One region of the Kitasatospora sp. NPDC032150 genome, then DNA from elsewhere that is predicted to be linked to it. Evidence: predicted binding sites of a transcription regulator. Region 1 holds the regulator's gene; the other holds the start of a gene.
What was found. Region 1 encodes HspR, which represses chaperone genes until heat shock. Its sites were predicted from a motif close to TTGAGNNNNNNNNNCTCAA; they were not measured.
Positions count from the first base shown of each region.

Region 2: lon (endopeptidase La) is a predicted target of HspR. The motif match lies at 1,255-1,273, and genes of this name have one in related genera.

Region 1 is NZ_JBVIMH010000021.1:65,635-69,042, forward strand. Features, by position in the region: gene ACZ5ON_RS23720 (hypothetical protein) at 1-83, shown strand, start outside; gene ACZ5ON_RS23725 (helix-turn-helix domain-containing protein) at 115-1,092, opposite strand; gene ACZ5ON_RS23730 (heat shock protein transcriptional repressor HspR) at 1,335-1,871, opposite strand; gene dnaJ (molecular chaperone DnaJ) at 1,876-3,024, opposite strand; gene grpE (nucleotide exchange factor GrpE) at 3,136-3,408, opposite strand, start outside.
Region 2 is NZ_JBVIMH010000008.1:104,147-107,554, forward strand. Features, by position in the region: gene lon (endopeptidase La) at 1-1,232, opposite strand, end outside; gene ACZ5ON_RS12315 (rhomboid-like protein) at 1,491-2,204, opposite strand; gene ACZ5ON_RS12320 (response regulator transcription factor) at 2,824-3,408, shown strand, end outside.

The DNA.
Region 1 (3,408 bases):
TTGTGGTCGCTGACCCGACTTCCGCGCGAACGGTGGCCGGGGGGCAGGCGGTTGCCGTCGACCAGGACTGGGGCTGGAACTGACCGACGTCGCTTGAAGGTGGCGAACGGCCGGTCATGCCTCCGGGAGGAGGTCGTCGTTCGCGCTGAACAGGTGTGGTGAGCTCATGGCCATCCGCCAGCCCAGTTGGAACAAGGTCTCCGCTTCGTACTCCTCGCGGATGTCCGCTATGTGCCGCGCCAGCGTGCGTTCGCTGATGCCGAGGCTTCTGGCGATGACTCGGTGGCCCACGCCTTGGATCATCATCCGCAGGATTTCCGCGCGAAGCCTCGAGATCACTTCCTGGGGTACCTCTGTGGCGCCGGGAAACGGAATTGCGCGGTCCCAGAGACCTTCGAAGGTGGCTGTCAGGTGCGCCACCACTGCGGCATCGTGGACGAACGCGGCGCGTTCGTAGTCCCCCTGGACCGGGATGACGGCGACCTCGCGGTCGACGATGATCAGCCGGGTGAACGGCTCGGCGAGGGTCCTGACCTCGGCACCCTGATCGGTCATGCGCTCGGCATATTGGCGGGTCGGTGCCGAGTAACGTGCGCTGGGCTGATAGATCGTCCGACGGGAAACTCCTCGGCGCACCAGCATGACGTCGCGGTCACCGATCCTGCGGATCAGATCCTGAGGGCGACTTCCGCCGGGCTGCGCCGTCAGTACTTCTTTGGCGGCGCCCTCGACGAGGATCTCCAGACGCTGGTTGATCTCGGCGAGTCCGTGGACGTATTCGACCGGCCCGCCCTGCTCAGTGGGTGGGCTGCTCGCTCCGTATGCCTGGGTGAGTTCTTGCAGGGCCGAGGGGAGTGCGACCGCCCGGGACAGGAACGAATGGGCCTGCTCCTGCCAGTACGTGCCCAAACGGCTTGCTATGTGGGAGGGATCCGCGGCGATCAGCGCGGTCGGATCTTCGTTGTCCGGAGTCAGGAGCCCGAGTTCCAGAAGCTCGGCTTTCGCCTCGGGATCGGCTTCTGCAGCCGCATTCAGCCGGCCTCCTTCAGCGACTACTCGAAGGTAGAGGGATCTCGCGGATCGGGAAATCACGTCATGGGGATCAGCCTGGGACTGGGCTATGCCTGGGTCCCTCATTGCTGGCCTCCCATCCCTCTGGCTCCGTCCGGCGAGGCCGACCGCGTGTTGGGTTCTCAGACCGGAACCAGGTCCCGGGAACCAGGTCCTGTGACAGACCGTTGCAGCCGACTTATCAGGGAGCACTCTACGCATGAGCGCGAGCTGTTGGCACCCCGTCAGCAGGCGGCGCCAACAGCTCGCGGAGGAGCCGATCTCTACCGCTTCGGCCGCCACACCACCAGAGCGCTCGACTGCTGGACCTGCTGGTACGGAACGAGGTCCCGGCGGTACGAGGCGTGGACGGCGGCCTCGCGCTGCTGGAGGGTGGCGGCGGCGTCCTCCAGGGAGCCGACCAGTTCGGCGATGCGGGACTGGAGGGCGGTGACGTGGTTCTCCAGCTCGATGATGCGCTTGATGCCGGCCAGGTTGATGCCCTCGTCCTGGGACAGGCGCTGGACCTCGCGCAGCTGCTGGATGTCGCGGGCGGAGTAGCGCCGGCCGCGGCCCGCCGTCCGGTCGGGGCAGACCAGGCCGAGGCGGTCGTACTGACGCAGGGTCTGCGGGTGCAGGCCGGACAGCTCGGCGGCCACCGAGATGACGTAGACCGGGGTGTCCTCGGTCAGCACGTAGTTGGTCCTACCCGCGGGGTTGGCACGGGACGAGGAGGCCCGGCCCGGGCGGGGACCGCCCGGGAGCCCCTCCCCGAGGCCCGGGCCGATCGGGTTGCCGGAGCCGGTCTGGTCCTGGTTCATCTGGTCACGCTCCCTCCGCCGCCTTGAAGAGGGCGGCACGCGGGTCGTCCGAGGCGGTGGCCTCGCGATAGTGCTCCAGTGCGCTCAGTGCGTCGCCGGTGACGTTCTTGGGGACCACGACCTCCACGGTGACCAGCAGGTCGCCGCGGGTGCCGTCCTTGCGGGTGGCACCCTTGCCACGGGCCCGCATGGTGAGGCCGTTGGCGCTGCCGGGCGGCAGCTTGAGCTTCACGGCGGGGCCGTTCAGCGTCGGCACCTCGATGGTGCCGCCGAGCGCGGCCTCGGGGAAGCTGACCGGGACCGTCACGGTGAGGTTGTCGCCCTTGCGGCCGAAGACCGGGTGCGAGTCCACGTGGACCGTGACATAGAGGTCGCCGGGCTGGCCACCGCGCTCGCCCTGGGCACCCTTGCCCTTGAGCCGGATGCGCTGGGCGTCCTGCACCCCGGCGGGGATGCGGACCTGCATGGTTCGGGCGGAGCTGGCGCGGCCGCTGCCGTGGCAGACGGTGCACGGGTCGTCGACCAGCATGCCGCGGCCCTTGCAGTCCCGGCAGGGGTCGGAGAGCGCGAAGGCGCCCTGGCCCCGGCTGACGGTGCCCGCGCCCACACAGGTCGGGCAGACCCTGGGCGTGGTGCCGGCCTTGGCACCGGTGCCGGAACAGCTGCGGCACGGGGCCTGGCTGGTCATCCGGAGCGGGACGGTGGCGCCGTCCACGGCCTCCTCGAAGCTCAGCGTCACCTCGGTCTCGACGTCGGCGCCCCGGCGCGGCTGGGCCTGCCGGCCGCCGCGGCCCCCGAACAGCCCGCCGAAGACGTCGCCGATGCCCCCGCCGCCGCCCTGCGAGCCGCTGAACAGGTCGCCGAAGTCGAAGTTGTAGCTGCCGCCGCCGGCCCCACCACCGCGGAAGCCGCCCGCGCCGAACAGCGACCTGGCCTCGTCGTACTCCTTGCGGCGCTTCTCGTCCGAGAGGACGTCGTACGCCTCGGAGATGTCCTTGAAACGCTCCTCGGCCTTGGCGTCACCCTTGTTGGCGTCGGGGTGGAACTCCCGGGCCAGCTTGCGGTACGTCTTCTTGATCTCGGCGGCGGTGGCGTCCTTGGGCACACCGAGGACCTTGTAGTAGTCCTTCTCCACGTAGTCCTTGGTGCTCATGGCTGCCGCCACCTCCCAGGCCAGAAATAACGGTCAATGCTCGCGGATACGGCGCTGCGGAGCCGTCCGTCGCAACGATGGACGACGTACGACTCCGCAGCGCACAGAGTGTCAGCTTTCGGCCGCACCGTCACCCTTGTCGGACTCCGGCTTGTCGGAGGCCTCCGGGGCGGACGTGCTCTGGCTCCCCGGCTGGGGCTCGGCCACCGCGACCATCGCCGGGCGGATGATCCGCTCGCCGATGCGGTAGCCGGGCTGGAGGATCTGCACGCAGGTGTCCTCGGTGACGTCCGAGGAGTAGCTGTGCATCAGCGCCTCGTGCATGGTCGGGTCGAAGGGCTCGCCCTCCTTGCCGAACTGCTGCAGGCCCAGCTTGGCGACGAC
Region 2 (3,408 bases), on a different contig from region 1:
GGGAGTGCGCCCACGTAGGTTCGCCGGTGGCCTCGGATCTCCGCCTCGTCCCGGACGCCGCCGAGTGCCACCCGGACGAACTTCCGGCCCATCGCACGGGCGACCGACTCACCGAGCGAGGTCTTTCCCACCCCGGGCGGGCCGACCAGCGCCAGCACCGCACCCCCACGGCGGCCGCCGACCAGGCCGAGCCCGTGGTCGGCCCGGCGCTTGCGCACGGCCAGGTACTCGACGATCCGGTCCTTCACGTCGGCCAGGCCCGCGTGGTCGGCGTCCAGCACCGCACGGGCGCCCGCGATGTCGTAGGAGTCCTCGCTGCGCTCGTTCCAGGGAAGTTCGAGGACGGTGTCCAGCCAGGTGCGGATCCAGGAGCCCTCGGGTGACTGGTCGCTGGCGCGCTCCAGCTTGTCCACCTCCTTGAGGGCGGCCTCGCGGACCTTCTCGGGAAGGTCGGCGGCCTCCACCCGGGCCCGGTAGTCGCCCTCCTCGTCGACCGCCTCCCCGTTCAGCTCGGCCAGCTCCTTGCGGACCGCCTCCAGCTGCCGGCGGAGCAGGAACTCCTTCTGCTGCTTGGCCACGCCCTCCTCGACGTCCTTGCGGATGGTGTCGTTGACCTCCTCCTCGGCGAGGTGGTCGCGCAGCAGCGTCAGCGCGTACTCCAGCCGGGCCAGCTGGTCCGCCTCCAGCAGCACCTTGAGCTTCTGCTCGGCGGTGGCGAAGGGCGCGTACCCGATGTTGTCGGCGAGCTCGCCCACGTCCTCCGTCTGGGCCACCCGGTCGACGATCTGCCAGGCCCCGCGCTTGCGCAGCCACTTCGTGGAGAGCGACTTGTACTCCTTGAGCAGCTCGGCGGCCCGGCCGGCCACCGGCAGCCCCGGGTCGGACTCGCGGAACGGGCTGGTCTCCACCCAGAGCGCGGCACCCGGGCCGGTCGTACCGGCACCGATCCGTACCCGGCGGACGGCGCGGACCAGGGCTGCCGGGTCGCCGTCGGCGAGCCGGCCGACCTGCTCGACGGTGGCCAGGGTGCCGACCGCCGCGTACGAGCCGTCCAGCCTGGGCACCAGCAGGACCTGCGGCTTCGCACCGCCCGCCGCACCCGCCCTGGCCGCCTCCACGGCGGCGCGCACCTCGGTGGCGGACAGGTCCAGCGGGACCACCATGCCCGGCAGCACCACTTCGTCGTCGAGCGGCAGTACGGGCAGGGTGAGCGAAGCGGACGTGGATGCCATGATCTCTCCCCAGTCAGCGAACTTGAGTTGACCTGACTAAGGATTGGCGGCACCGGGATGTTCCCGGCACCACGTTCGCCCTGAGCGAACGACTCGACTGCGCGGAAGCCCTCACAGCGGGACGCACCGAGCCGCACCGCTCAGAACACAGAGGAAACGGCCACCCCGCGACGGCACACGGCCCCGGTCGCGGCTCGTCGCACCGCCACGGCGCCGCCCGGCCGGCCAGGCCGGCCACGCACCCGCCCGACCGGGGACCTACGCCCGCGCCACCGCGGGTTGCTCGCACAGCTCCTCGCGCCCCTGGAACGCTTCGCTGCGCGGGCCGCCGCGCCGCAGCCATCGCCAGAGCGAGACACCGACCAGCAGGGCCGCCGGATGGCCGACGCCGGTGACCAGGTCCTGGTCGGCGAGGATGCCGTGCCCGATCACGGCGGCCGCCCCGGTCAGCGCCGCGAGCCGCCAGGGCGTCCGGAGCAGTCCGGCGAGCGCGCCGAGACTGGCCAGCACGCCGTAGCTGACGCCGATGTCGAGGCTGTCCAGCGCGTCGGAGCCGAGCCGGCCCAAGGCCACGGCGACCGCGACGACCAGCTGCGAAAGCAGGGTGGCCAGGATGTGCCCGGCGGCGAAGACGCCCGCCGCCCGCCACCCGCCGACCCGCCGTTCCAGCGGCGCCACGGTGACGGCGAAGGCCCATAGGTACGGCATCCAGACCGGTCCGGCCACCCACAGTGCGCTGAGGAAGAGGGGCAGCACCGTCCGGTGCAGCAGGTTGTGCCCGTCGGTGCTGGAGAACGCCTGGAGCCGGTACACCAGGGCCGGATCGGCGACATGGGAGAAGAGGGCGATGCCGAGCAGCACCAGCAGGTAGCCGAACGCGAAGGGATTGCGCCGGGGGGTGGGCACCAGCCATCGCACCAGGGCCGGCAGGTCGCTGACCGCCGGCCGTCCGAACCGCCGCTCACCTGCCACGCCAGCTCCCCGCCCGCACCCGACAGCACGCCCGCGCCCCCGCGGCGGCCAACGGCCCACCGGCCGGGCCGCCTGCGGCACCGCCCAGCGGCTCCGGCATCCCGCCTCCGCTCCAGGTCGTGTGGGCCGAGTGGCATTGTCGTGCCCACGTTACGTCGAGCTCCTGAGAGCCTGCTGGGAGGGACCTGTGAAGATCGCGTCAAACCGGGCCGGACACCCTCCCCACCTTGGTCCGTACCAGCCCTTTGTTTACGGACAAGTAGTCACTTCGCAATGAAGTGTGCCATCCGATCGAGGGCATACGCACCGTTACGGTCGATATTTTTGCCGGGTAAGGTATCGCCCCGTACCCAATCCCGGGCAGGTCTCCGGCCCCGGCCGACAGGCCGGTTGTATCCGGTTCACCTGCCGGGATGCTCGCAGTGTCCGTACGCTGCGATGAGAGCGGAGGGCTCGCAGACCCACACCTGCGGGCCTTTCCTTCCGGTGCCGACGGCGGACGGCATTTCGGGTGGACCGCGGGCCCGAACACGGCCCATGACGGAACAAGACGACTACGAGCGGAGCCCGCTGTCCCCACAGGCAGTCGGCCCGCAGCCCTGGGGGCGGTGGCGTGACCGTGACAGAAATTCAGCAGGAGAGCACCGGCACTGGCAGTCCGGTGACCACACAGCGACGGGTGCTCGTCGTCGAGGACGAGCCGACGATCGCCGAGTCGATCGCGGCCCGGCTCGGCGCCGAGGGCTTCAAGGTCGCCGTGGCCCACGACGGCCCCGGCGCGGTGGACGGCTTCCATACCTGGCAGCCGGACCTGGTGGTCCTCGACGTGATGCTGCCCGGCTTCGACGGCCTTGAGGTGTGCCGCCGGATCCAGGCCCAGCGCCCGGTGCCGGTCCTGATGCTGACCGCGCGGGACGACGAGACGGACCTGCTGGTCGGCCTCGGCGTCGGCGCGGACGACTACATGACCAAGCCGTTCTCGATGCGGGAACTGGCGGCCCGGGTCAACGTGCTGCTGCGCCGCGTGGAGCGGGCCCAGCAGGCGGCCAGGACGCCCGCGCTCGGCTCCCTGCGCTTCGGCGAGCTGGAGATCGACCACGTCCAGCGCCGGGTGCGACTGGGCAGCGGCGACGTCCACCTGACGCCGACCGAGTTCGACCTGCTCGCCTGCCTGGCCGCCCAGCCGCGCGCCGTGCTCACCCGC